DNA from 4 places in the Scandinavium tedordense genome. Region 3 is predicted to be linked to each of the others. Evidence: predicted binding sites of a transcription regulator. Region 3 holds the regulator's gene; each other region holds the start of a gene.
The links. Region 3 encodes CRP, which controls carbon source genes, mostly activating them, when cyclic AMP is high. Its sites were predicted from a motif close to ATGTGANNNNNNTCACAT; they were not measured.
Positions count from the first base shown of each region.

Region 1: a site for CRP is predicted at 1,983-2,000, ahead of ldtB (L,D-transpeptidase). Genes of this name have one in related genera too.
Region 2: a site for CRP is predicted at 6,164-6,181, ahead of aaeR (HTH-type transcriptional activator AaeR). Genes of this name have one in related genera too.
Region 4: a site for CRP is predicted at 1,984-2,001, ahead of MUU46_RS03575 (PTS sugar transporter subunit IIB). Genes of this name have one in related genera too.

Region 1 is NZ_JALIGG010000057.1:441,012-448,355, forward strand. It holds gene MUU46_RS17990 (PTS sugar transporter subunit IIC) at 1-180, shown strand, start outside; gene MUU46_RS17995 (GntR family transcriptional regulator) at 183-896, shown strand; gene ldtB (L,D-transpeptidase) at 964-1,884, opposite strand; gene MUU46_RS18005 (ABC-F family ATPase) at 2,115-3,710, shown strand; gene MUU46_RS18010 (hypothetical protein) at 3,887-4,201, shown strand; gene MUU46_RS18015 (hypothetical protein) at 4,348-4,590, opposite strand; gene MUU46_RS18020 (glycoside hydrolase family 31 protein) at 4,735-7,101, opposite strand; gene MUU46_RS18025 (MFS transporter) at 7,119-7,344, opposite strand, start outside.
Region 2 is NZ_JALIGG010000052.1:237,011-244,354, forward strand. It holds gene argR (transcriptional regulator ArgR) at 1-18, shown strand, start outside; gene yhcN (peroxide/acid stress response protein YhcN) at 397-660, shown strand; gene yhcN (peroxide/acid stress response protein YhcN) at 770-1,036, shown strand; gene MUU46_RS07525 (barstar family protein) at 1,086-1,361, opposite strand; gene MUU46_RS07530 (NAD-dependent succinate-semialdehyde dehydrogenase) at 1,414-2,868, opposite strand; gene aaeB (p-hydroxybenzoic acid efflux pump subunit AaeB) at 2,952-4,919, opposite strand; gene aaeA (p-hydroxybenzoic acid efflux pump subunit AaeA) at 4,925-5,857, opposite strand; gene aaeX (p-hydroxybenzoic acid efflux pump operon protein AaeX) at 5,865-6,068, opposite strand; gene aaeR (HTH-type transcriptional activator AaeR) at 6,199-7,125, shown strand; gene fucR (L-fucose operon activator) at 7,122-7,344, opposite strand, start outside.
Region 3 is NZ_JALIGG010000055.1:399,716-407,059, reverse strand. It holds gene MUU46_RS12820 (hydrolase) at 1-58, shown strand, start outside; gene MUU46_RS12815 (YheU family protein) at 55-273, shown strand; gene MUU46_RS12810 (phosphoribulokinase) at 313-1,182, shown strand; gene MUU46_RS12805 (OsmC family protein) at 1,250-1,654, opposite strand; gene crp (cAMP-activated global transcriptional regulator CRP) at 1,961-2,593, shown strand; gene MUU46_RS12795 (YccS/YhfK family putative transporter) at 2,647-4,719, shown strand; gene argD (bifunctional acetylornithine/succinyldiaminopimelate transaminase) at 4,724-5,941, opposite strand; gene pabA (aminodeoxychorismate synthase component 2) at 6,022-6,585, opposite strand; gene MUU46_RS12780 (putative adenosine monophosphate-protein transferase Fic) at 6,617-7,216, opposite strand.
Region 4 is NZ_JALIGG010000049.1:42,225-49,568, forward strand. It holds gene celB (PTS cellobiose transporter subunit IIC) at 1-150, opposite strand, end outside; gene MUU46_RS03570 (6-phospho-beta-glucosidase) at 186-1,493, opposite strand; gene MUU46_RS03575 (PTS sugar transporter subunit IIB) at 1,575-1,883, opposite strand; gene MUU46_RS03580 (MurR/RpiR family transcriptional regulator) at 2,141-2,884, shown strand; gene nrdD (anaerobic ribonucleoside-triphosphate reductase) at 3,258-5,396, shown strand; gene nrdG (anaerobic ribonucleoside-triphosphate reductase-activating protein) at 5,605-6,069, shown strand; gene MUU46_RS03595 (BglG family transcription antiterminator) at 6,102-7,344, opposite strand, start outside.

The sequences.
Region 1 (7,344 bases), on a different contig from region 3:
ATGATCCCCTGGACAACACCGCCGGTACTCAGCGCCTGGCTGGCGACGGCAGGGGACTGGAGGGCGGTCGTGGTTCAGTTGATAATCATCGTCTTTGGTGTATTCTTCTACCTGCCTTTCCTCAAGATTTCAGAGCGAGTGGCCTTAAGAAACAATGGGATAAATGACCAGGATGCGTAACAATGGCGGCGAAATATCTTACTATCGCGCGGGAAATTAAGAAGCGGATTATCAGCCAGCGCTATCCCGCCAGCTCACCGTTGCCCGATCAATTTGCACTTGCGGCTGAGTTTCAAACCAGCCGCATGACTATCCAGCAGGCGATTCGCCAGCTGATCGTCGAAGGGCTGATTTACACGCGTCAGGGGCAGGGCACTTTTGTGCGCAAGAATTTCCTTCAGCTTTCACAGTGGGATTTGCCCGGTACCGACTATTTTGGTGCGACCAAAACCTGGGAGCATCTGGGCACGGTCAGCAGTCAGGTCGTGCGGTTCGACCTGCGTTTTCCTAACGAAAAAGAGCAGTCATCGCTGCTGATTAACGCCGATGCGCCAGTCTACGATTTTGTCCGTTTGCGTTTGCTGAATGGCGATCCGATGTCATTGGATGCGACAGTCATGCCGGTGAATCTGGTACCCGGGCTGAATAAAGGCCATCTGGAAAGCTCAGTGTTTCAGTATGTCGAAACGCTCGGGTTAAAGATTATGGGGTCGTATCGCGTGGTGCGCGCCATCAAACCGGGCGAACTGGAGCAGCAGCATCTAATCTGCGAAGCGGGTGACCCGGTGCTGGAAGTCGAGCAGGTCATTTATCTGGAAGACGGCACGCCGCTGGAGTATGCCCATTGCCATTACCGCTACGATCACGGTGGGATTGTGATTGTGAATAACGGTTAATCAAAACAGCCATCATAAAAAAAGGCGGATTTTTCAATCCGCCTTTTTTGTGTTCTTTATCAGGTTATCAGTTCAGACGAACTGGCATCCCGGAACGATCCTGTACGGCCTGGTCTGCCACGTTGGTATCCACATCCGCCTGACCCGTTACCGTTTGAACTGATTTGTTCAGCGTAATAGGTACGATTTCTCCGCCGTTAAACTGCGCATCGGTGGTTGAAAGCGGGTTGTGAACTTCAATGTAGCGGCTACCGTCTGGTTCAGTGGTCGCTTTAACGGGCTCATCAATAAACTGTACGCGCGTACCGACTGGCACGTTCTGGAACAGGAATTTGATGTCGTCGTTACGCAGGCGCACACAGCCGTGGCTCACGCGCAGACCGATACCGAAGTTGGCGTTAGTCCCGTGAATAGCGTACAGACGGCCGATATACAGCGCGTACAGACCCATAGGGTTGTCCGGACCAGCAGGCACAACGGCTGGCAGCGGGTTACCGGCTTCAGCGTATTCAGCATGCATTTTTGCAGTCGGCGTCCAGGTAGGACCCGCTTTCTTACGTTCAACTTTAGTGACCCAGTTGATCGGCGTATCTTTACCCAGCTGACCGATACCGATTGGCAGAACGATCACTGTATTTGTACCCGCCGGGTAGTAATACAGGCGCATTTCCGCACTGTTGATAACGATGCCTTCATGCGGGGTATCTGGCAGGATCAGCTGTTGCGGAATATTCAACACGCTACCGCCTTTCGGCAGATACACGTCAATACCCGGGTTGGCTTCGGTCATGTTGGACAGACCCATCTGATACTGCGCTGCGAAATACTCGAGCGGCTGTTTGTTCTCATCAGGGATTGTGATTACCTGGTTCTGACCAATCAGACGGCTACCGTCGGTTGGCAGAGGATAAGTCACAGCAGATGCAGTATTGCAAAAGCCCATAACGGCAAGAGCTGCCGCGAAAAGCGTAGATATTTTCATTTTCATTTTATACGAATTATCGGTGCCACGCAGGCTGTTGTTAGAGAAATGGAACCCTTAATGGGAGCGCATTATATGTGCATTCCACGCCGCAGGGAAATCAGATGTGGACGAAATCACATTTTTTTCACCATCTGGCTTAATGCTGCCAGTTTATAGCGCCTGCACGAGCAAGGCGATTTTTATTCCCAATTGTGGCAAAATAGGCCGTTAGTCACATCTTTTAGGATACGCCCGTGTTAGTTACCAGCAACGTCACCATGCAGTTCGGCAGTAAGCCGCTATTTGAAAACATCTCCGTCAAATTTGGCGGCGGCAACCGTTACGGCCTGATTGGCGCTAACGGAAGCGGTAAATCCACCTTCATGAAAATTTTGGGGGGCGACTTAGATCCGACCCTCGGCAACGTTTCTCTCGATCCAAACGAACGCATCGGTAAGCTGCGTCAGGATCAGTTCGCCTTCGAAGAGTTCACCGTGCTTGATACCGTTATTATGGGTCACGCCGAGCTGTGGGAAGTGAAGCAGGAACGCGATCGTATTTACGGTCTCGCTGAAATGACCGAAGAAGACGGTTATAAAGTGGCAGACCTCGAAGTCACCTACGGCGAAATGGACGGCTACACCGCAGAGTCCCGCGCCGGTGAACTGCTTCTCGGTGTGGGCATTCCACTGGAACAGCATTACGGCCCGATGAGCGAAGTCGCACCAGGCTGGAAGCTGCGTGTGTTACTGGCACAGGCGCTGTTCGCAAACCCAGACATTCTGCTGCTCGATGAACCGACGAACAACCTGGACATCGACACCATTCGCTGGCTGGAAAGCGTGCTCAACGAACGCAACAGCACCATGATCATTATCTCGCACGACCGTCACTTCCTGAACATGGTCTGTACGCACATGGCGGATCTGGACTACGGCGAGCTGCGCGTTTACTCGGGCAACTACGATGAGTACATGACTGCCGCTACCCAGGCGCGTGAGCGTTTGCTGTCTGACAACGCCAAGAAAAAGGCACAGATTGCTGACTTGCAATCTTTCGTAAGCCGCTTCAGTGCTAACGCCTCCAAATCTCGTCAGGCAACCTCTCGTGCCCGCCAGATTGATAAAATCAAGCTGGACGAAGTGAAAGCATCAAGCCGTCAGAACCCGTTCATGCGCTTCGAGCAGGACAAGAAACTGTTCCGTAACGCACTGGTAGTGGAAAACCTGACCAAAGGCTTCGATAGCGGCCCGCTGTTCAAAAACCTCAATCTGCTGATGGAAGTTGGCGAGAAGCTGGCTATCCTCGGGACCAACGGCGTGGGTAAATCTACCCTGCTGAAAACCCTGGTCGGTGATTTAACGCCGGAAAGCGGGACCGTGAAGTGGTCTGAAAACGCTAAAATTGGTTACTACGCCCAGGATCACGAATACGAGTTCGAAAACGATCTCAGCGTGTTCGACTGGATGAGCCAGTGGAAGCAAGAAGGCGACGACGAGCAGGTTGTACGCAGCTTCCTTGGCCGTTTGCTGTTCAGCCAGGACGACATCAAAAAACCGGCGAAAGTGCTCTCCGGTGGTGAGAAGGGTCGTATGCTGTTCGGTAAGCTGATGATGGAAAAACCTAACATTCTGGTGATGGATGAACCCACCAACCACCTGGATATGGAATCCATTGAATCACTGAACATGGCGCTGGAAATGTATCAGGGCACCCTGATTTTCGTTTCCCATGACCGTGAGTTCGTCTCTTCACTGGCAACCCGCGTTATCGAAATTACGCCAGAGCGCGTGATTGATTTCAGCGGCAACTACGAAGATTACCTGCGCAGCAAAGGTATCGACGACTAAGCATTAATCACCCCGGCGCGCCTGTCGCCGGGGTATTTTCCTCCCTTTTTCGACACTACGCACCGTTCACTTTTATCAACCTTTCGACAACAACTCTCCGAACCCACAATCTCGCCATCATTTCTGCACAATTATATGGAGAAATAGCGGCTGAATTTTCAGTTGCTGGAGGGGCTATGAGAGAGTTTTCGTTTTACACAAGCGGGGCCGAAACAACCCTCTATCGTTACCACGTGCGGGAAACTGCGCAGGTTTACTATGTGACGATAAGCGTGACCGACAAGGATGAACAGGAGCAGGTTATCGGCAACAAAGTGCTGCGCAATATCACCCGCAACGATGTCATCCAGGAATGTCTGTCGCACAGCCGTCGACGGAGTGCGCAGGCCAACTCTCAGCAGCGGGTAGTGCTCCTGACCGGCATTCGTGACTGGATTATCTGTTGCGTCGCCGTACTGGCTTTTATTCGCCTGATGATGGTTAACAATTAAAACCGGGCGACCTGACCGGAGAGGCACTGCGATGATTATCGTTCTGACCCTGCTGAATTTGACGCTGTACTGTGTGCTGATAGGTTTTCTGATTGCTGCGGTGTGAAAGTAAAATACCCTGCCTTGGCAGGGTATTGAGAACGAATTTAATGATGATGAGGTACAGGAACGGGATAACCGTTGCGGGTGGTCGGCGCGCTGGTGAAGGTTCCCGGGCCGTAAGCCTGGATAATCGTACCGTCGTTATCATCGCCAGAAAAACGGCTGATGGCCGTGGGTTTCGTCGTACCCGACGCCGCGGCGATTTCAGGCGAAGGTTTCTCCTGAAATGCCATCGCGCTGGTGGAACAGAGAGTCAATGCAACAACAACAGCAGCCAGTACTTTCATTGTGTGAATTCCGCTAGGGGAAGGGCACTCTTACGTTATAACCGGCGCATAAAAAACGCCACGAGCGATTACACCCGTGGCGTACTTTGTTACAGCTGGACATGCTTTACTCAGCCGCTCCCGGTTGAGAGCGCCTCGCAAAGATTACATCAGACACCACTCGCTGGCGGCTTCGCCGTTAATCAGTAGCTGACGTTTTTCGCCCGCAGGTAACGTCACCTGCAAGGCTTTCCATGCCGGGCGGAAATCCCCGCGTGGATTGAACGTCAAATTGATGGCGCTGGCGGAGCATGCCATTTCCCACTCCAGCCACAGCGCATTGCCCTCTTTATAACCCCAGGTTTCACCATCATCTTCAAACAACATACCGCGATCGCGACCCACACCTTTCAGTGGGAACAGTTTCAGCTCGCGACGGGTGTCGGTTTCTGGCTTAACGTGTTTAATGCGATCGCTCAGTGGTAAACCTGCACCCGCGCGCACCAGGAGCGGCAGTTTTTCCAGCGGCGCATCGACGGTAATCTGCTGACCGCCGGAGAACCACTCGCCGGTGTAGAAATCGTACCAACCGGTTTCGTTGTCAGGCAGCCAGAGTGCACGCTGACGCTGACCTTCTTCAACAACGCTGGCAACCAGCAGGTCGCGGCCCAGCATAAAGTCATCGCACTCTTCAAAGGTCTGCGCATCGTGTTCGTGATCGAGGAAGGTCGGGCGCAGCATTGGCTCGTCGTCGGCGTGTGCTTGCCACAGAAGGGTGTAGAGGTACGGCAGCAGAAGGTAACGCAGCTCAATCGCGCTGCGAATGGCCGGGGTGATGCCCGGATACATCCACGGTTCGTTTACGGTCTGGTCGTCATTCCACGAGTGAATGGTAAAGCGAGGATGCATCACGCCGTTTTGCACCCAGCGCACGAACAGCTCAGCGTCTGGCTTATCGCCCGAGAACCCACCAACATCGTGACCGACGTTATACAGGCCGGATAGGCTCATGCCCACGCCCATTCGGGTGTTGTAGCGCAGCGTCTGCCAGTTGGTGCGATTGTCGCCGCTCCAGGTTTGCACGTAGCGCTGCATCCCGGCGCAGCCGGAACGGGATATCAGGTACGGACGTTTTTCTGGCGCGAACCGCTGCTGCGCTTCCATTGAGGCACGCATCATCAGCAGCGGCATCACCGGACGCACGTGCTTGATAGCGATTTCCTTCCCGAAGCCGTGGCAGCGGGCTTCGCCATCCCACACTTCGTATTCGTTGTTATCATTCCAGGTCGAGTCGATGCCCATTTCCAACAATTGGCTGGTCACACCTGCCTGCCACCAGGCGACAGTCGCCGGGTTGGTGAAATCGAGATGCGAGCCTTCGTCGTCCCAGAACACCGAACGTTCTGGCGCATTCGCATCGGAATCACGCACGAACAACCCTTTCTCCGCCACTTCGTTATAGCGCGGATGATCCTGCAACAGGCACGGCTTAATGTTGGCCGCCAGCTTGAGGCCCGCGTCGTGGAACGCCTGGCTCATCACTTTCGGCTGTGGCACCTTGTCGTTGTTCCAGTTGAACACGTAGCGCTTGCCGTTAATTGAGGTGTAGCCGGACGACAGCTGGAAAGAATCGCACGGAATGGCGTGTTCGTCGCACAGGCGAATAAAGTTCATCAGCTGGTTTTGCGCGTCCGGCGCATCGGTGTAATGCATGGTTGAGCCGCTGTAGCCCAGGCTCCATTTCGGGCCAAACAGCGTTTTCCCGGTCAGGCGCACGAAGGCTTTGGTGATATCCAGCACGCGTTTGCCGGTGAACAGGTAATAGTCGATATCACCTGCTTCCGCCTGCCAGCGGCGGTAGGCGGTGTGATAGTTGTCGAGCTCGTTACCGAGGTCAAGCCAGCTGCTGCTCAGGTTGTCATAGAACAGGCCGACGCTCACATCATCACGGCGGGTGATGGTGAACGGGATGTGTTTGTACAGCGGGTCGGTGCTGGCAGCGTTATAGCCCATCGCATCGAGGTTACGCATTTCAAAACGTTTGCCGGTACGCTGTAAATCACCCGCTTTTTCGCCGAGGCCGTAGAAACGCTCGTCTTTCTGACGTTTCAGATAGTGGGCCACGCCGTCGCCATGGGCATTCACCAGATAGGCGCTGGTCGGGCGGTCGCCGGTCAGATACTGCCATTCGCCCGCGTCATTGCGGTAGTGCCACTCGAGCCACAGCGGCTGATGAACCGTAACACGCAGCTGTGAGGTGCTGATGGTCAGTTTGTCGGTCTGCTTATCGAGTGTCCACGATGGCAGGCTGAACCCGGAAATATCGTCACGGGAGCGGCCTTCCCACGGCACGTCCTGGTCAGGCGCAATGCTCCAGGTTTTATCGAGGGCCAGTTTACCCTGACGTTTGAGCAGCACGCGGAACAGATTTTCTTCCAGCATGTACAGGCACAGGGTGTGCTGACCATCAACGGTCAGTTCAACGTGATGGGCGGATTGTTTTTCAAATGTCCAGTGTTTAAGCGTTTTCATAATAATCAAACCTGTTATCAGGCGCGCTTGGCGCGACGTTCAGCAATAAATGCAACCAGGAATACAGCGCCAATCAGGTCGAAGAACCCCATGGCGATAAACAGCGGGTTAAAGCCGATTTTGTCGGCAGTGACCCCAATAATTAACGAGAAGGCAAAGCTGGCGATCCACGCGGCGGAGCCACGCATGCCGTTCACCGTTGCCATCTGGCCTTTGTCAAATGACTCAACCACCAGGGCGCTC
Region 2 (7,344 bases), on a different contig from region 3:
TTCGAACAAGAGCTTTAATCGGCCTCTCTCCGGCATCTGACCGGAGAGCGTCTTATCCCCCTCACACATCTCCTGTCGCTACATAAAACCCCCTTTTATTTAACATTAAGTGCGTTTCACTGGCTAAATGTAATCAGCCAGTGAATGTTGTTATCAAAAGCGCACAAATTATCAATTCACTCTATCCATATGATTTTCTTAGTAAGAAAAGCTACTTCCCGACTCGATCTGACTTTTTTAATGCTTTTACGTTATAAAAATGACGGTTTTTGACACTTAATTACACACGAAACCATTAGCTTGGTATTAATTTCTTCGGCGATTAGTGTATAATTAATTTTGTGATGAGGGTCACGAAATAGAGGCCCTGCTAAAAAATTCGACGAGGTGAAAATTATGAAAATCAAAACCACTGTGAGTGCACTGACCATTCTTTCTGTTCTTTCTTTTGGCGCTTTCGCCGCTGATTCGATCAATGCGGATCAGGCAGCAAATCGCGAAGCTATCGGCACCGTTTCCGTCGGTGCAGTCGGTTCTTCCCCAATGGACATGCACGACATGCTGAATCAGAAAGCGCAGGAAAAAGGGGCATCCTCTTACCGCGTAATCGAAGCACGTAGCGGCGACCATTGGCACGCAACGGCTGAACTGTACAAATAAGTTTTATTGATAGTCGGTACGAAACAAACACGTCACAACGCGGCACCAGGCATAAAAAAAGCAGTTCAAACCTTCTCGCCGCGCAGTCTATGAATCAGGAGTAAAGATTATGAAAAGCGCAATGATTGTCGCAACACTGGGTCTGGCATCGGTTCTTTCCTTTAGCGCAGGCGCAGCAGTACATCAGATTAGTGCAGAGCAGGCTCAGGGCATGCAATCCATGGGTACTGTTTCGGTTTCACAGGTAGGCAGCGCCCCAATGGATATGCGTCATGAACTGGCAGCAAAAGCCGAGAAGGAAGGCGCCAGCAGCTACCGTATTATCGAAGCCCGTAGCGGCGACACCTGGCATGCCACTGCCGAGCTGTACAAATAAACCCTCGTCGTCTTAATTGACGACTTGCCCCCGCCTGTCGGGGGCTTTTTTATTGATGACGAACATTGAATCTCAGCATCCCTTCCAGCTCTTCCTCCGCCTCATCAAACAAAAGAATTAACGCCCCGTAGCGCCGACGCTGCTTCTCTTCCAGATGGACAAACTCAATTTCCAGCGGCAACGGCAGCAGACTGCCGGTGACCACTTCCCAGAGAGAATCCAAATCGCGAATAGCCGTACCGCTCAGTGCAAAAGTGCGGGTAAACTCACGATAGAAATCGTTCTGAGTACCTATTTCATCAAAATCAAAGGTATAGGTTTTCATGCATTCCCCGCCTCTTTCCTGGCCGGGCGACAATCGCCACCCGGGCTCCGGCTTACAATCCCCCCAGATGCAGGGTTTTCACTTCCAGAAACTCTTCCAGTCCCAGTACCGAACCTTCACGACCCAGCCCGGACTCTTTAACGCCGCCAAACGGCCCTAATTCTGTCGATACAGCGCATTCGTTAATCCCGATCATGCCGCTTTCCAGTGCTTGCGAGACGCGGAACACGCGCTGCAGATTTTGAGTATAGAAGTAAGCCGCCAGACCAAACGGAGTGTTATTCGCCCGCTGAATCACTTCCTCTTCGCTGGTGAATCTGAAGCAGGCAGCTACCGGCCCAAACGTCTCTTCCTGCGCAAGCTGCATATTGTCGCTGCAATCACCCAGTACCGTTGGCTGCCAGAAATTGCCGCCGAGCGCATGCAGTTTTCCCCCCGCCAGCACGCTGGCCCCTTTCGCGACCGCATCTTCCACGTGTTCGCGTACTTTTTTCACGGCAGCAGGTTCAATCATCGGCCCGACCACTACGCCCTCGTCCACGCCGTTTCCGACCTTAAGCGCATTCACCGCCTCGGTAAGCCTGTGGGTGAAATCGTTATAGATCTTTTCATGAATATAGAAGCGATTAACGCTGACGCAGACCTGCCCGGCGTTGCGGAATTTATTGGCTATCGCCCCTTTTACCGCCGCGTCGATATCCGCATCGTCAAAAACGATATAGGGCGCGTTACCGCCAAGTTCCATCGACACTTTTTTCATGGTTTCTGCGGCATTGCGCATCAACGTTTTACCAACCGCCGTTGAGCCGGTGAAGGAGATTTTACGCACCTCGTGGCTCGCCATAATCGCGTCGCTGATTTCCTGAGTCGTCCCGGCGACCGCGTTAAGCACGCCATCAGGCACGCCCGCTTTCTTCGCCAGCTGCAGCAACGCAAAGGCGCTGAGCGGCGTGTTATTCGCAGGTTTGATGACGCCGGTACAGCCCGCAGCCAGCGCCGGACCGAGTTTGCGGGTCAGCATCGCCATCGGGAAGTTCCACGGGGTAATAGCCGCCACAACGCCGATCGGTTCGCGGGAGGCCAGAATGCGTGAGCCCGGTTTGGCGGGAGGGATAATTTCGCCGTTGGCGCGTTTGCCTTGCTCAGCGAACCACTGAATGAAACTCGCCGCGTATTCAACTTCACCTTCGGCCTCTTTCAGCGGCTTGCCCTGCTCGGTGGTCATTAGTCTGCCGAGCCAGGTTTTGTTTTCGATGATCAGCTGATACCAGCGATACAATATTTCTGAGCGCTCTTTAGCGGTTTTCGCACGCCATAGCGGGAAGGCTTTGCTTGCCGCCGCGATGGCAGCTTCGGTTTCCTGCTTCCCGGCTTTCGCGACCCTGGCGATCGTTTCACCGGTTGCCGGGTTTACCACGTCGAAGGTGGTTTCAAGCGTTTTCCATATTCCGTCGACCAGATATCCAGTCTGAAAAAGTTCGTTATCTTGAAGTGTCTGCATGGTCATAGTTGTCCCCTGACGGTGATGTCCTGTGATAACAGTTAAGTATAGCCATAAAAAAACCGACGCTTTTGGCGTCGGTTTCTGGGTTAACTCACCGTGAGCGCATGCTGATATTTCCTCAGCATACCCACCAGTCGATTGACCGGTTCGGTGACCTGAGGCGACGCCTGCCAGATAACCAGTTTTTCCTGGTACACATCCAGTTCCTCCAGCAAGCGGTCAAAGTAACGGCGGCGCTTATCGTCGTTGCTGGCTGAAATGAGCTTATCCGCCGTACGACGCAGCTGGCGGTGGAACGCAGAGAGGTCGTCGTTAATCGGTACTGGCGCGTCGCGCAGGCGCTGGTGCGCAATAATCAGCGTCAAGGCCAGGCGGAATTTGGCGAGATCGCCCGGGTATTTGTTCAGGAGTAAAAACAGCTGCTGGTACAGGGCAGGCAGATGGTTCTCATTGCGGCGAGCGGTGTTGGTCGTCAAGGAGGAAACGGCGGCCGATACAAACTGATTCAGTAGCACGCGTCCGGTTCGAGCCTGGGAGTTATCACGCACCAGCAAGATAACCATCAACGCCAGGAAGCAGCCCACCAGCTGCCCGAGTGCGCTATCGAGGAACTGGCTGAAATGGAAAGTCATCGGGTTATCCAGCACCAGAATGTTGATGGTGGACGCCAGCGTACCGAGCGAGCCCAGCCGCCGTTTCTGCACTTCAATCCCAATAAAGAACGCCAGCACTGCGAGGCTGATACACAACAACAGCATACTTTGTTGGGTCGACGGCAGGACAACCAGGAAGTAAAACGCGCCAATCGGCAGCGCGGCAATGGTGCCGTACAGGAAGTCTATCCCCGCCATTTTAGGATTCGGCAGGCGCATTGCCAGCGAGGTCACCACGGCAATCATCACCATGGCACCGCTGCCGGATGTCCAGCCGGTCCACAGCCAGAACAACGTGCCGAGCGCACAGGAAAGCGTGGTACGCCAGAAATTGACCATCGCATGGTGGCGCTCCGCGGATTCCACCTTCACTACGACTTCGCCCTGCAAAATATCTTCTTCACGGGCGCTGATTTTTGCGTTACCCACGACGCCACGTTTAAGCAACTGATAACGCGTCGCGGCGCCAATCCAGCTGTATAAGGTAATCGGCGTGTCGTGCTCGCCGGTCCAGGAAAGAATGCGGCGCATGCGTTTGAGCTGCTTATGCACGTCCTGCACCGTTTCAACAGGCTGGTCGAACATTTCACGCCAGGCGGGCGTGATTAAATCTGGACGGAAATTTTGAATCAGATAGGTTTCACAAGCCTGAGTTATCAGCGTCAAAGAGAGCGTATTTAGCGCTTTCAGACGTCGATTGGCGCGCGCCCAGCGGGAAGATTCCATGTGCAGGTTACTGCGCATTCCTTCAAGCGCCTGTGTCCGGCGCACCAGTCCGCTCCAGGCGGCGTCAACTTCTTCGCTGTCACCGTGACGAATACAGAGCTGCATCAGCTGATATTGAGCAACCAATAATGCATCAAGTTCCCGATCGATCTCTTGTTTAATCGACCGTGGGGAAAACAGCAGATCGGCGACGATCGCACACACAATCCCGATCACAATCTCGCTGCAACGCTCGACGGCAAACTGCGGCGAAAGCAGCGGTTCGTTCTGAATGGTGATGATAATGATCAGCGCCGTGTAGCCCGCCAGGCCCCAGGCGTAGGAGTTCTCCACTTTCACCAGTGAAGACACCCAGGTACAGAAACCCGCCCACAAACAGCACACCATCACCATCACTAACGGGGCGCGGATCATGCCGATGATCATCACCAGTGCGGCGATACAGCCGATAAACGTTCCGCAAATACGGAGCATTCCACGGTAACGGATTGCTCCAGAATAAGGTTCGCCTCCGGCGGCAAACGCCGGTCCCGCCGCCACAATTGCGGCTGTCAGTACCGCCCAGCGCGGGGTTTCGAGCTGAAAGTGAAAGCCGATAAACAGGGCCAGCACAATCGCGCAGGCCAGTTTGATAGCAAAACGCAGGTGTTGATCGGCAATAGAGAAAATGCCCATAGCGATTAACCGAACTCACGCAGACGCATACCTAACTTCTGGAAGAAGGAGGCCTTCTGCGTATCTCTGTCTTTCGCGCCGGTGATGATAACCGTGGCAGTGGTGCCTGCTGGCCACAGGTTGCCCTGCTGCTGGTCGAGGCGAATACGCACTGGCACACGCTGTGCCAGTCGCACCCATTCAAGATTAGAATCGATGGTCGCCATTCCTTTTACATCGCTACTGCTGCTGGCGTTGGTCACACCTGCCGCAATGCTGTCGACGGTGCCCTTGATGACTTTGGTGCTGCCTAACGGGGTAATTTCCGCGCGATAGCCTGGACGCACGCCTTCCAGCTTCGTCTCCTCCATATAGGCCATCACGTAGAAGCTTTCTTTTTTCACCAGCGCCACGGCGGTCGAACCGCGCGTAATAAATTCACCGCTGTACACGTTCAGGTTGGTCACCCAACCATCGGCCGGGGCGCGAATGACAGTACGTTCGAGGTCAAGACGCGCCAAATCACGGGTGGCTTGCGCTTTCGCTAACTGATGTTGAACGGTTTGTAAGAGGTTGTTAGCCTGGTCAATCTCTTCGCGAGACATGGCCATGGTGCCTAACTGGTTACGGCGTCCGGCTTCACGACGTTTTTCTGACGCCAGCACCTGATAGTACGCCACATCGGCATCAGCTTCTTCGAGCGCTTTTTGGTAACGCGGCTGATCGATAGTAAACAGGACCTGATTTTTGCGAATCAGTTGGTTATCCTTCACATTCACATCCGTGATAAGCCCTGCAACGTCCGGCGCAATGGCCACAACATCAGCGCTGAAGCGTGCATCACGCGTCCACGGTGATTCGGTGTAATAAACCCATGCGTGGAAAATTGCGATAAATGCCAGCACCACCAAAATCAACGTGATGGCGGTACGAGAGATTTTTCTTGTTAGTGTTTTCACAGCGGCCTCAGACGAACAAACGCGATATCAGGTAGAACAAACAGCAATACAGCGCTGTATTAAAAAGCGCGGGATGCCAGACAAAGTCATAAATCCCAGTGGGGACCAGCATCCGACGCAACAGCCAGAAGATGGCCAGCGACAATAGCAGCTCGACGAAGATCGGCGGGAATGAGAGGCCGAAAATCACGATGACGGGAAACAGACTCATGTTGACCTTGATTAAGAGAGTGCAGGTAAGAGTAGTGAGTTTTACTTATTTAACTAACAGTATATTAACGTAACTTATATATCCCGATCTATATTATGTGATACAAATCACTTTTAAGTCAGAGTGAACAATGGAACGATTAAAACGCATGTCGGTTTTCGCCAAAGTCGTGGAACTGGGTTCCTTTACGGCTGCGGCGAGACAGCTCGAAATGAGCGTATCGTCGATAAGTCAGACCGTCTCAAAGCTGGAAAACGAACTGCAGGTAAAGCTGCTGAACCGCAGTACCCGCAGCATTGGTCTGACAGAAGCCGGGAAAATCTACTATCAGGGCTGTCGGCGAATGCTGCACGAAGTCCAGGACGTACACGAACAGCTTTATGCCTTTAACAACACGCCGATTGGGACACTGCGCGTGGGCTGTTCTTCAACTATGGCACAAAATGTCCTCGCCATGATCACCTCGGAGATGCTCAAAGAGTACCCGGAACTGTCGGTGAATCTGGTTACCGGTATTCCGGCTCCGGACCTCATTGCGGATGGTCTGGATCTGGTGATCCGCGTTGGTACATTGCAGGACTCTGGCCTTTTCTCCCGCCGTCTCGGCTCGATGCCAATGGTATTGTGCGCCGCCAAAAGTTATTTACAGCAGGCAGGCACGCCCGAAAAACCCGCAGATCTCGCCAGCCATTCCTGGCTGGAATATAGCATCCGTCCCTACAATGAATTTGAGCTGATCGCCCCGGAAGGCTTATCCATCAAGCTTACCCCGCAGGGGCGGTACGTCACCAACGATCCGATGACGCTGAACCGTTGGCTGACCGCCGGCGCCGGGATAGCTTTCGTGCCGCTGATGTGGGTGATCAATGAGATCAACCGTGGCGAACTCGAGATCTTGCTGCCGCGCTACCAATCCGATCCACGTCCGGTGTACGCCGTCTACACGGAAAAAGACAAACTGCCGCTGAAGGTGCAGGTGTGTATCAACTACCTGACCGATTATTTTGTCGATGTCACCAAGCGTTTCCAGGGCATCAAAGGCCGGGGAAAAAACTAAGGTACTTGCTCAGGCTCGGCGTCCGATATGAGATGCGTGACGTCGCTAAGGGGGCCAATCCGGACTTCGCTTGATCGGTTGAATTTACTTTTGTCCATCAGCAGCAAAGACTGCGAAGCTCTTTTGAGTAGTAGCGATTTAAAGCTGGCGTTGTGCCCGCTCGGGTCCCACATCACGCCACTGCGATCGACCCCTTCGCAGGAGAAAATAAACAGATCG
Region 3 (7,344 bases):
GTGGCTGGAGAAACGCATTCCCGCCTGGCTCACTCGCTGGTTAGGAACCCCGTTATGATTATTCCCTGGCAAGATCTGGCTCCCGAAACGCTCGATAGCCTGATTGAAAGCTTTGTGTTGCGCGAAGGCACCGATTATGGTGAACATGAACGTTCGCTTGAAGACAAGGTCGCCGACGTAAAACAACAATTGAAAAGCGGGGATGTCGTTCTGGTGTGGTCCGAACTGCACGAGACGGTCAATATCATGCCCCGTACCCAATTCCACGGCTGACTATAATAAAACCATTGCTTATGCAGGGAGTCGTTAGCTATGTCTGCCAAACATCCGGTGATCGCCGTAACCGGTTCCAGCGGGGCGGGAACCACCACCACCAGCCTCGCCTTCCGTAAAATCTTTGCTCAACTCAATCTTACTGCCGCCGAAGTAGAAGGCGACAGCTTCCACCGTTACACGCGTCCTGAAATGGACATGGCTATCCGCAAAGCGCGCGATATGGGCCGTCACATCAGCTATTTTGGGCCAGATGCCAACGACTTTGGCCTGCTGGAAAATACGTTTATGACCTACGGTCAGAACGGAACCGGACAGTCGCGCAAGTATTTGCACACCTACGACGAAGCCGTTCCGTGGAATCAGGTGCCGGGTACCTTTACGCCGTGGCAGCCGTTGCCGGAACCGACCGACGTGCTGTTTTATGAAGGTCTGCACGGCGGCGTGGTAACCCCACAAAATGATGTCGCGAAATACGTCGATTTACTGGTGGGCGTGGTGCCGATTGTTAACCTTGAGTGGATCCAGAAGCTGACCCGCGATACCAGCGAGCGCGGTCACTCACGTGAAGCGGTGATGGATTCAGTGGTGCGATCGATGGAAGATTACATCAACTACATTACGCCGCAATTCTCCCGGACGCATATCAACTTCCAGCGCGTGCCGACCGTCGACACCTCCAACCCCTTTGCGGCAAAGGGCATTCCGTCACTGGATGAGAGCTTTGTCGTTATCCATTTCCAGAATCTGGGCGATATTGATTTCCCTTGGCTGCTGGCGATGCTGCAAGGTTCGTTTATTTCTCACATGAACACCTTGGTGGTGCCGGGTGGGAAAATGGGGCTGGCAATGGAATTGATTATGTCACCGCTGGTCGAGCGGTTGATGGAAGGAAAAAAGATAGGGTAATCGCATGCACGCCAACGGGCGTGCATCATTTTTTAGGGCGGGTCAGCGTAACGCCCCCGCCACTCAATCAGGCTTCGACCACTTCAAACGAGTGTGTAATCTTCGCCGCTTTTTCCAGCATCAACGCTACAGAGCAGTATTTCTCCGCAGACAAATCCACCGCACGCGACACTGCCGCTTCTTTCAGGTCATTACCGGTCACAATGAAGTGCAGATTGATGTGGGTGAACAAACGCGGTGCTTCTTCACGACGCTCGGAAGTCAGTTTCACTTCACAGTCGGTCACGTCATGACGGCCTTTCTGCAAAATGGACACCACGTCAATCGCGCTGCAACCGCCCGCGGCCATCAGCACCATTTCCATCGGGCTTGGGGCTTTATCGCCAGAGTTACCATCCATCATAATCTGGTGGCCAGAAGCTGACTCGCCCAGGAAGGTTAATTCCTCAACCCATTTCACACGCGCTTGCATATTTGTTAACTCCCGAGTAGCAATTTTCCTGACAGATTACGCGCACATAACAATTCTCGCAACGGAAGGCGACGCGCGTCATGCTGAAGCGAGACACCAGGAGACAGGCGACAAAAGCTATGCTAAAACAGTCGTGCTGCAACAGTAATACATTGAAGTAATGCGTGTATGCAGAGAACATCACATTACAGGCTGCAGTAAAATCCGACAGCCGACTTCCCAGGCACAGGGAAGGATACGATTGCAAAGCCAGTGGCAGTGTCGTGTCTGCCATTGGAGACAGCTTATAACAGAGGATAACCGCGCATGGTGCTTGGCAAACCGCAAACAGACCCTACCCTTGAATGGTTCTTGTCTCATTGCCACATTCATAAGTACCCATCGAAGAGCACGCTGATTCACCAGGGTGAAAAAGCAGAAACGCTGTACTACATCGTGAAAGGCTCTGTTGCAGTACTCATCAAGGATGAAGAAGGTAAAGAGATGATCCTCTCTTACCTCAACCAGGGCGATTTTATCGGTGAGCTTGGCCTGTTCGAAGAAGGTCAGGAGCGTAGTGCCTGGGTTCGGGCGAAAACCGCTTGTGAAGTGGCAGAAATTTCTTATAAAAAATTCCGTCAGCTTATCCAGGTAAACCCGGATATCCTGATGCGTCTCTCTTCTCAGATGGCTCGTCGTCTGCAGGTCACCTCTGAAAAAGTAGGTAACCTGGCATTCCTCGACGTAACCGGTCGTATCGCACAGACTCTGCTGAATCTGGCGAAACAACCTGATGCAATGACCCACCCGGACGGTATGCAAATTAAAATTACTCGTCAGGAAATCGGTCAGATCGTCGGCTGCTCCCGCGAAACCGTTGGCCGTATTCTAAAAATGCTCGAAGATCAGAGTCTGATCTCCGCCCACGGTAAAACTATCGTGGTTTACGGTACCCGCTAAGCTAGCTGAACGGCGTATTGCCCCTGCAGTACGCCGTTTTTGTCTTTTCCCTGATGTGGCGCAGGCTGATTTATCACCCGGAAATTAACTATGCACTGCGGCAAACGCTGGTGTTATGTACCCCCGTGGCTATCGGTTTGGTGCTCGGTTACCTCAAGTACGGTCTGCTGTTCTCGTTAGTCCCCGCCTGCTGCAACATCGCCGGGCTGGACACACCGCATAAACGTTTCTTCAAACGCCTGATAATTGGCGGATCGCTGTTTGCGGGCTGTAGCCTCGCGGTTCAGCTGCTGCTGGCGCATACCGTGCCTTTACCGCTGATCCTGACTGGGCTGGCGCTGATCCTCGGCGTCACTGCAGAAATCAGTTCGCTTCACGCCCGTTTACTGCCCGCATCGCTCATTGCGGCCATCTTTACGCTCAGCCTTGCGGGGAATATGCCGGTCTGGGAGCCGCTGCTCATCTACGCTCTCGGCACACTATGGTATGGCTTGTTCAACTGGTTCTGGTTCTGGATGTGGCGTGAACAGCCGCTACGTGAATCACTAAGCCTGCTGTATCGACAGCTGGCCGATTACTGTGAAGCCAAATACAGCCTGTTGACTCAGCATACCGATCCGGAAAAAGCGCTGCCGCCATTACTCAGCCGCCAGCAGAAGGCCGTCGATCTGATTACCCTGTGCTATCAGCAAATGCACATGCTGGCCGCCAATCAGAACCATGAATATAAGCGCCTGCTGCGCGCCTTCCAGATTGGCCTCGATTTGCAGGAGCACATTTCCGTCAGCCTGCATCAGCCCGCCGAAGTGCAGAAACTGGTTGAACGCAGCCACGCTGAAGCGGTGATCCGCTGGAATGCACAGACCATTGCGGCGCGCCTGCGTGTGATGGCGGATGACATCCTCTACCACCGATTTCCGCAACGTTTCAACATGGACAAGCAGATTGGCGCGCTGGAAAAAATCGCACATCAGCATCCGGATAACCCGGTCGGGCAGTTCTGCGCCTGGCACTTCAGTCGAATCGCCCGAGTGCTGCGCCTTCAGCGCCCGCTCTATCCACGCAATCTGATGGCTGATAACGAACGTCGCCTGCCGCTGTTTGCCGCACTAAAAAGCTATCTGTCGCTAAAATCCCCGGCGTTGCGCAGTGCGGCGCGAATCAGCGTCATGCTCAGCATTGCCAGCCTGATGGGCGCGGCGCTGCATCTGCCGAAACCGTACTGGATCCTGATGACCGTCCTGCTAGTGACGCAAAATGGCTACGGCGCAACGCGGGTCAGGATTTTCCACCGGGCGGCAGGCACGCTGGCCGGGCTGGTGATAGCCGCTGGCACCCTGCACTTTCACGTGCCGGAAGGCTACACGCTGGCGTCAATGTTAGTCATCACGCTGGCGAGCTACTTGATCATTCGCAAGAGCTACGGCTGGGCAACGGTGGGCTTTACGGTCACCGCGGTCTACACCATCCAACTGCTGACCCTGAACGGCGAACATTTCATTCTGGCCCGTTTTGTCGACACGGTGATTGGCTGTCTGATTGCCTTCGGCGGGATGGTCTGGCTGTGGCCGCAGTGGCAAAGTGGGCTATTACGCAAAAATGCCCAGCAAGCACTGGAGGCGGATCAGGAGGCTATCCGACTGATTCTCAGCAACGACCCTCAGGCTCCGACGCTGGCCTATCAGCGGATGCGGGTGAATCAGGCGCACAACGCGTTGTTCAACTCGCTGAACCAGGCGATGCAAGAGCCCGGCTTTAACTCGCATTATCTGGCAGACATGAAGCTGTGGGTTACGCACAGCCAGTTTATCGTCGAACACATCAACGCGATGACGACGCTGGCGCGCGAACACAACATGCTGACTGAAGATTTGGCCGAACGTTATTTGCAGTCCTGCGAGATTGCTCTGCAGCGCTGCCAACAGCGACTGGAATATGACGGACCGGGGGGAAGCGGCGATGCGAATATCATGGAATCAACGGAGGCGCTCTCCCACGGGCCGTTAAGCACCATGGAACAGCATTTACAACGCATTCTGGGCCATCTGAATTCGATGCATACCATCTCGTCAGTGGCCTGGCGCCAGCGCCCACATCACGGCAGCTGGCTTAAACGTCGAGCATAAACCGTCAGCCGACAATCTTCTTCACGGCTGCCGCAAAGCGCGCCATCCCTTCATCGATATCCGCAGATTCCACCACCAGCGACGGCGCAAAGCGTACTACGTCAGGCCCGGCGTTAAGCACCATTACGCCCTCATGAGCAGCAGCATGCAGGAAATCACGAGCGCGGCCCTTGTACTGCGGTTTCAGTTCAGCACCAATCAGCAGCCCCATGCCGCGAACATCACTGAACACATCGAATTCAGCGTCAATATTCTTCAAATGCTTAACAAAACGTTCGCGTCTGGTGCTCACGCCACCCAGAACTTCAGGCGTATTGATGATATCAAACGCCGCACCGGCCACTGCGCACGCCAGCGGATTTCCGCCGTAAGTAGAGCCGTGAGAACCGACGTGAAACGCGCTGGCAATCTCTTCAGTAGTCAGTACCACGCTCACCGGGAAACCACCGCCCAGCGCTTTGGCACTGGTCAGGATATCCGGCGTCACGCCGAAATACTGGTAGGCGAACAGCGAACCAGTGCGCCCCATGCCGCTCTGCACTTCGTCAAAAACCAGCAGCGCCTGATGTTCATCACACAGTTCACGCAGACCTTTGAGGAATTCCGGGGTCGCCGCCAGCACGCCGCCTTCACCCTGAATGGGCTCAACCACTACCGCGCAGGTGTGATCGTCCATCACGGCTTTCACTGCATGCAGGTCGTTAAACGGGACGTGGATGATATCCGCCGGTTTTGGCCCAAAGCCGTCGGAATATTTTGCCTGTCCTCCCACAGAAACCGTGAAGAATGAGCGGCCGTGGAACGCATTATTGAAGGCGATGATTTTGGTTTTGTATGGACTGTGGCGCGTGGAAGCGTAATAACGCGCCAGTTTGAACGCGGTTTCGTTGGCTTCAGTACCGGAGTTCATGAACACCACGCGCTCGGCAAATGTCGAGGCCACCAGCTTACGACCCAGCTTCAGCGCCGGTTCGTTGGTAAACACATTGCTGGTGTGCCACAGGGTTTCGCCCTGGCTTTTCAGCGCGTCGACCAGTGCCGGGTGACAGTGCCCCAGCGCGGTAACCGCAATTCCCCCGGCGAAATCAACGTACTCGTTGCCCTGCTGATCCCACACTCGGCTGCCCTTCCCCTTTACCGGAATAAATTCCGCCGGGGCATAAATGGGCAGGATCACTTCATCAAATGTGGCACGGGTAATTGCAGCCTGTTCAGTCGCCATGACAATCCTCTTACGCAGCAATGATTAATGAAAATATAATCACTAAATATGCATAATAAATCACATCATGGCAAGATGAATTATCGCTTGAGGAAGTTTTCCAACAGCTGATGACCCTGCTCGCTAAGGATACTTTCTGGGTGAAACTGCACTCCCTCCAGGTCCCATTCACAATGGCGAATCCCCATAATTTCGCCCGTCTCGCTCAGCGCGGTGATGTCAAATTCCGCAGGCAGCGTGGGCGGGTCAATGACCAGCGAGTGATAGCGAGTAACGGTGAGAGGATTATTCAGTCCGGCGAATACGCCAGCACCGGTGTGCGTCACCGGGGAGGTTTTTCCATGCATGACTTTTGCTGCCCGCACGATAGTGGCGCCAAAAACCTGCGCAATGGCCTGATGGCCGAGGCAAACACCGAGGATAGGGATTTTGCCCGCGTAAAGGCGAATCACATCGAGTGAAATCCCTGACTCATCCGGCGTGCAGGGACCTGGGGAAATCACGATTTTAGCAGGAGACAACCGGGCAACTTCATCCAGCGTGATGTCATCGTTGCGCCTGACCTGCACCTCGGCACCCAGTTCGCAAAAGTACTGGTAAAGGTTCCAGGTGAACGAATCGTAGTTATCTATAAGCAGGATCATAGCGGCTCCGGTGACAGCAAACCGCGCTATTCTACTCAGTTTCCTGCGCTTCACTCACCACTTTAGTGAACTGCGCTATCAGCGGCTCTAAATCCCCCATCGTCCCGCTCTGGTTCGCCTGACTCCACGTTTGCGGGTCGACTACGTTCCAGTCCAGCACGTAGCCCGCGTGGATCGACAGCTGCTCGAAGAACACGCGCTGCGCCCGGCCACTGCCGACGAAGAATGGATGCAGCACATTAATTTCACAGTAATAGTGCGCCAGACGCTTAATGAACTCATCTTTGGCAAGTCCGACGAGGTAATGCTCATCTTCCAGAGCCTGCATCAGGTCATTGCCTTCGTTTTCGATGTACTCGAAATGGCAGAAACGGGTATCGCCCTTGGAAATATCAACCTCACGCAGTTCACCTGCCCAATCCCAGGCATCCTGGAAAAGCTGCTGGTGAATGGCGCATAACCACGGCAAACCGCGATGCAGCGGGCCAAGCTCAAGCGTGGCGACTCGCTGTGCAAATAGCGCGTCCTGCGCGTGGGGTTCGGGCACGTCCAGCCGACAGCTGGCCTCAAACGAGCGACCACGCCGTTGTTCCCACAGACGGATTTTTTGCTTATCGGTGAGCTTTTTCATCTGGACCTCCCTGACGGTTCCGATTTGCCACAAGTATGTACTCTAAATAATTCAAATTGCAGGAAGGCGGCAAACCGGCGAATCCCCAGGAACTTACTCAAGTAAGTGACTGGGGCGAGCAGGTGTAG
Region 4 (7,344 bases), on a different contig from region 3:
CAGGTAGGCAAAAATCAGGAAAAATGAGCCGATCAGCATAAACGGCATGTTAAGAATGATGCCGTCGCGCACTGACAATACGTGTTTTTGCCCGGCGATTTTCAGCGCGACGGGCATGACATAGCGTTCAATAAGCGTAGTTTTTGACATGGTGAAACCCCGTCTCTTCCGTTAAAAAGCCGAACTCAGTTAAATTGTGGTAACCACTGACGATTCAGGGTTAACACTTCCTCAAGCAACGCCTGTGCGTCGGTGACGTTGCCCACCAGCGGGTTAGTGACCAGTGCCAGCAGCGCACTTTCTCGACAGCCATGAACCGCCGCCTCAATCGTTAAATGTTCGAACGCTTTGACCTGCTGAGTGAGTCCGTTCATCGCGGGTGGCAGCGGGCCAAACGCCAGCGGCCGCGCGCCCTGCGCATCGATAATGCTGTTGGTTTCCACCACCGCATCGTCACCCAGTCCGTGAATCGCCCCGTTGTTTCGGGTGTTCACCACCATCTCTTTGCCCAAATTGTTGTGAATAGCGTTGATCAGTTCCACCGCCACTTCGGAGTAATAGGCACCCCCACGGAAGCTCAGCTGCTCGGGCTTTTCGTCCAGATTCGGATCGGCATACAGCGCAAACAGCTCCTGCTCGACCTTCATCACCTGCTCCGCGCGAGTACCTTTGCTTTTCGCCGCGTCGATTTCATCCGCCAGCATTGCCGGAGTCAGCCAGAAATAGCGATGATACGGGCACGGGATGGCTTTCAGCGCACGCAGGAAATCGGCAGGCCACGGCAGCTCTTTGATGTTGTTCATCGACAGCGCATTGCCATCGCACAGCATCTCAATCACTTTCGCGGTGACGTCCTGATGGTCCTGCATCACTTTGTGGATCCACACCATGTGATTGAGCCCGGCAAAACGCAGGTTCAGCGTGGCTTCATCAGCGTTGAGCATTTTGCCAATCATGTGCTGCATGTTGATAGGCACGTTACACAACCCGATGATTTTCGCCTTGCTGTAACGGCTGACCGCTTCGGTGACGATCCCCGCCGGGTTGGTGAAGTTGAGAATAAAAGCGTCGGGGGCCAGTTCTTCCACTTTCCGCGCCACCTCGAGAATAACCGGTATGGTGCGTAGCGCTTTGGCGAAACCGCCTACGCCGGTGGTTTCCTGGCCCAGCAGGTTATATTTCAGACCTAACCGCTCATCCTGGGCGCGCGCCGCCAGTTGCCCGACGCGCAGCTGCGTCAGCACGAAATGGGCCCCGCGAATCGCGTCATCCAGCGTGAAATGCACGCTAACTTTTACGTGCTCGAGTCCTTTGTGTTTGAGCATTCGCTGGGTCAGCGCGGCGATAACGTCTACTTTTTCGCGCCCTGATTCCACGTCCACCAGCGCCAGTTCCGTTACGGGAAGTTGCTCGTAGCGCACAATAATCCCTTCAATCAGTTCCGGGGTGTAGCTGCTGCCGCCGCCGATCACGGCGATTTTTAAGGATTGCATGATGACCTCGTTTTCGGCACACGAAAGCCCACGCGTGAACGCGAACGCCACGCGGAAGTGCCAGTCAGGATATAAAGGAAATTAGCGAGCGATCAGGGCCAGCGCTTTGTCGAGCACCGCAGCGCCGCGCATCATGCCGTAGTCGGCCATGTCGATAACCGCGACGGCCTTGCCCTGTGGCTCGGCGATGGCGGACAGGCGGGTAATTTCATATTTGACCTGTGGCCCGAGTAGCACCACATCGGCACCCGGCAGCTCGCGTTCGAATTCAGCGACGGGTACGGCGTAGATATCCAACTCCAGCGAGCGCAGCTGGGCTTCAGCCTTCATTTTATTCACCAGCATGCTGGTCGACATTCCTGCGGCACAGCATAAAACGATTCGTTGCATGACGTTCCCCTTCGGTGATTCATCCGGTTAATCTGGATGGATATGACTATGTTGTTAAGATAATGTAATGGTGAAGGCTATATGAAATTTATTTTCATGGATGTGATCAATGCATAATTTTCAGCCATTATTTGCGCCTGGGCAGCGGGAAGATCAAGCGAAAACGTAGGCGTCATTGGGAATTAATGGTATAAAGTGAGTTATCAATAAGTGAAAAATATTTTCAAATCGTGACTTCGCGCAAAGGACAGAACCGGATGGATATCGTTGGGCAACTGAAGGATGGGATGAGCCGTTTCAGCACCCAGGAATCCCGGGTAGCGGCATTTATTCTGGAAAACATGAGCTTTACCGCCAGCGCTTCGATTGACGAACTGGCGGCGAAAGCGGGGGTCAGTCCGGCGACCATCACCCGTTTTGCCCGTTCTGTGGGCTGCGACGATATTCGCGACCTGCGTAAACAACTCGCTCAGGCCAGCGAACGCCGCTCAACCTGGGTGTCAGGCAACAGCGCCGCCCTGCCCTCCAGCTGGCGCGACCGCTTTGATACCGTCAATCTGACCCTGACCCACCAACTGCAGCACACCAGCGAAAGCGCGGTGGAAAAGCTGAAAGCGCGGCTGCAAACGGCCCGCGCCGTTCACTGTTTTGCCCTCGGCGAGCAGGACATCCCGCTCGCAACCCTGCTGCAACACCAGCTGCTGCCGCTCGGCATCGCCATCAATCTGTGCCAGGACGGTAACCTGATGCGCATGATTGCCAGCACCCTCAGCGACGATCACGTTCTGCTGGTGTTAGCCACCGGCCCGGCGGATAACCTGCTGCAAAGCGCCACACTGCAAGCCAGAATGCAGGGCGCGACCATCTTTGCCCTCACTCCGGATACCCACGCACTAAGCAACATGGCCGCAGAAGTGCTGCCGCTGGCCCCTTCGGCCCAGGCTGCGCGTTACGCTTTGCTGATGCTTGTCGACTTGCTGAACGACACTCTTATCGCGTGATCTTTTTCACAACATTGGCTGCACGGTGACCAACTGATTTCGCTGGTTTTTTACACAGCTCAAACTATCATAAATTTCATTTTAAGCCGCGTTGCCCATCTGCTGTGCTGTCCCGTTTTTACTTTGTTCTGAATCAAAAAAATCGTAAACATGTTTGATGCATATCACTATATATAGAACTTAGAATGCACCCCGGCCCTACATATTGTATTAATCGCCTATTCTCACACCAATCCCCCAAGGACTCGGGTGATGAGATTTGTGGATAAAAAGGGCCGGAACCTGAGGAAGTTATTGGCGTATAAGCCCATTGGCGTCTCAGGTGCGCATTCCCCCTCTGTGGATAACCTGTTCTTATAATTATGGAGTGATCATGACACCGCATGTGATGAAACGAGACGGCTGTAAAGCGCCTTTCAACTCAGCACGCATCCAGGAAGCTATCCTGCGTGCGGCCAAAGCAGCGGGAGTCGATGACGCAGACTATTGCGCCACCGTCGCAGAAGTCGTTAGTACCCAGATGCAGGACCGTGACCACGTTGATATCAACGACATTCAGACCGCAGTCGAAAATCAGCTGATGTCTGGCCCGCACAAACAGCTGGCACGCGCTTACATTGAATACCGTCACGACCGTGACGTTCAACGCGAAAAGCGTGGCCGCCTGAATCAGGAAATTCGCGGTCTGGTTGACCAGACTAACTCCGCGTTGCTCAACGAAAATGCCAATAAAGACAGCAAAGTGATCCCGACCCAGCGCGACCTGCTAGCGGGCATCGTGGCCAAACACTATGCACGCCAGCATCTGCTGCCCTACGACGTGGTACAGGCGCATGAGCGCGGTGAAATTCATTATCACGATCTCGATTACTCGCCGTTCTTCCCGATGTTCAACTGCATGCTGATCGACCTCAAAGGTATGCTGACTCAGGGCTTTAAGATGGGTAACGCGGAGATTGAGCCGCCAAAATCCATCTCAACGGCCACTGCCGTCACCGCACAGATTATCGCGCAGGTTGCGAGCCACATTTACGGCGGCACCACCATCAACCGTATTGATGAAGTGCTGGCTCCGTTCGTGAGCGCAAGCTTTGAGAAACACCGCCAAACCGCAGAAGAGTGGCAGATCCCGGACGCCGACGGTTACGCCCATTCTCGCACCGAGAAAGAGTGCTACGACGCGTTCCAGTCACTTGAATATGAAGTGAATACGCTGCACACCGCCAATGGACAGACGCCGTTCGTGACCTTTGGCTTTGGCCTGGGCACCAGCTGGGAATCACGCATGATCCAGCAGTCGATCCTGCGTAATCGTATTGCCGGTCTGGGCAAAAACCGCAAAACCGCGGTGTTCCCGAAACTGGTGTTTGCAATTCGCGATGGTCTGAACCACAAAGCCGGTGACGCTAACTACGACATCAAGCAGCTGGCGCTGGAGTGCGCGAGCAAGCGTATGTACCCGGACATCCTGAACTACGACCAGGTGGTGAAAGTCACCGGTTCATTCAAAACCCCAATGGGTTGTCGCAGCTTCCTCGGCGTGTGGGAAAACGAAAACGGCGAGCAAATCCACGAAGGCCGCAATAACATCGGCGTTATCAGCCTCAACCTGCCGCGCATTGCGTTGGAAGCCAAAGGCGACGAAGCGGCGTTCTGGACATTACTGGACGAACGTTTACAGCTCTCCCGTAAGGCGCTGATGACGCGCATCGCCCGTCTGGAAGGCGTGAAAGCGCGCGTGGCCCCAATCCTGTATATGGAAGGTGCCTGCGGCGTGCGTCTGAAAGCAGACGACGATGTGTCGGAAATTTTCAAAGACGGGCGCGCGTCCATTTCTCTGGGTTATATCGGCATTCACGAAACCATTAACGCGCTGTTTGGCGATTCGCACATGTATGACAGTGACGCGCTGCGCGAAAAAGGCGTGGCCATTGTGCAGCGTCTGCGTGACGCCGTGGACCAGTGGAAAGACGAGACCGGCTACGGATTCAGCCTGTACAGCACGCCGAGCGAAAACCTGTGCGACCGCTTCTGCCGTCTCGACACCGCCGAGTTTGGCCTGGTCGATGGCGTGACCGACAAAGGGTATTACACCAACAGCTTCCACCTCGACGTGGAGAAAAAAGTGAACCCGTACGACAAGCTTGATTTCGAAGCGGCCTATCCGCCAATCGCTAACGGCGGTTTCATTTGCTATGGCGAATACCCGAACATTCAGCACAACCTGAAAGCGCTGGAAGACGTATGGGATTACAGCTACCAGCACGTGCCGTATTACGGAACTAACACGCCGATCGACGAATGCTACGAGTGCGGCTTTACCGGTGAGTTCGAATGCACCAGCAAAGGCTTCACCTGCCCGAAATGTGGCAACCATGACGCCGCGCGCGTATCAGTGACTCGCCGCGTGTGCGGCTATCTCGGCAGCCCGGACGCACGTCCGTTCAACGCCGGGAAGCAGGAAGAAGTGAAGCGCCGCGTGAAGCATTTGGGGAATGGGCAGCTGGGTTAAGTCGGCATTCAGCCACGTTACTCCCTCTCCCTCAGGGAGAGGGAGTAAAAAGCCTTACCTGCGGCTTCACATATCGCTCCGTTTTCGCAAAGCAATGGATGTCAGAACAAGGCGGCAAACGAGAGAATTCCGGAGAGCTTACTCAAGTAAGTGACCCGGGTGAGCGAGCGAAGCCAACGCGGTTATGGCATTCAGTGAGAAGCGAAAAATGAATTACCACCAGTATTATCCTGTCGACATCATCAACGGCCCCGGTACGCGCTGTACGCTATTCGTCTCCGGGTGCGTCCATGAATGCCCTGGGTGCTATAACAAAAGCACCTGGCGGCTGAATTCCGGCCTGCCGTTTACCGATGAGACGGCAGACCGCATCATCGCTGACCTCAACGATACGCGCATCAAACGCCAGGGGATCTCGCTCTCAGGCGGCGATCCGCTGCATCCGCAAAACGTGGCGGAAATTCTGCGGCTGGTGAAGCGCATTCACACGGAATGCCCGGGGAAAGATATCTGGGTGTGGACTGGCTACAAGCTCGATGAACTAAACACGGAACAGCTCGAAGTGGTCAATCTCATTAACGTGCTGGTCGATGGCAAGTTTGTGCAGGACCTGAAAGATCCGGCGCTTATCTGGCGCGGCAGCAGCAATCAGGTGGTTCATCACCTGCGTTAGAAAAAGCGGAGCTCTGGCTCCGCTTTTTTGTATCAGAACCGGCTCACGCACTCCATCGCCACGGTTTTAAACTCACTGAAGTTTTTGCAGATACAGAGTCGGGCCATGGCGCGTTCACGCAGGAAAGTGACAAAAATATCGTAAATCGCCATCGCCTCTTCGTATTCGCTTTTACTGATGGCGAGCAGGAAAATCACCTGCGCGGTTTCATCACCCCAGGCAATTCCCTTCGGGGCCAGCACCGTGTACACCACCGTTTTCTTGGCCATTAAGCCCAATGCGTGTGGCAAAGCAATGCCATCCCCGAGCATGGTGCTGACAATCGCCTCACGTTCAATGACCGACTCAACAAAATCGTCATCAACAAACCCTTCATCACTTAACTGATTGCACAGTTCAGCCAGCAGCATTTGCTGATCGACCGGCTCGTTAATGATGCGGAAATGGCGAGCATCAAAGAACTTCTCCAGCATCCACGGACGGGTTCGGTCCACCAGCACCAGCTTGCCGATTTGCTCCAGCTGATAATCCGTTGGGAACGGCGACATCACCACCACCGGCTTGTCTTTCTCGGTAATGCGCACCGTCGAGACCACGAAGTCTTCGCTGATGCCATCCCGCTGTTCGTAATCGCGCAGGGTGATGGTTTCGGTCATCACCAGCTGCGGATACTTGCGCTGCAGTACCGCTTCAATCATCCGCACCATCGCGTTGCCCGCATCGCACACCAGCAGCACGCGCGGCTGACGCTGATAACCGATGTTGTAATGACGCTCAAGCCCCACGCCAATATGCAGCACCAGGAAACCAATTTCATTTTCACTGATGGTCCACGGCGTGTATTTACTCCAGCCGGACACCGCCGCCAGGGTCATATCCCAGGCCATCGGATAGTGCTGTTTGATGTTATCGAGCAGCGGATTGGGGATCATAATCTGGTAGCGCACGCGGGTGATCATGGTCTTGATGTGGGTCAGCAGGTCCGCGTGCAGCTGCTCATCACTGAGCATGTTGTAGTTATAGTGACTGTTGATGTACTGCAGAATGTAGTTCACCAGCGCTTCATCGTCGTCGGCGTTAATCTGGCTCGGGGAGATGTCCTGCACCTGGCGCGCCGCAATATGCACTCGCAGCCAGTTCTCTTCCGAAGGGGCCAGGGTTTTGCCCGCCAGCTGTTGAATCGCGACGGCGATATCATGGGCCGCATTGCGCACCGCGTCATCGACATCATCGGCGCTAAATTCTGGCAGCGGATACCCCTCGCTGACACGACGC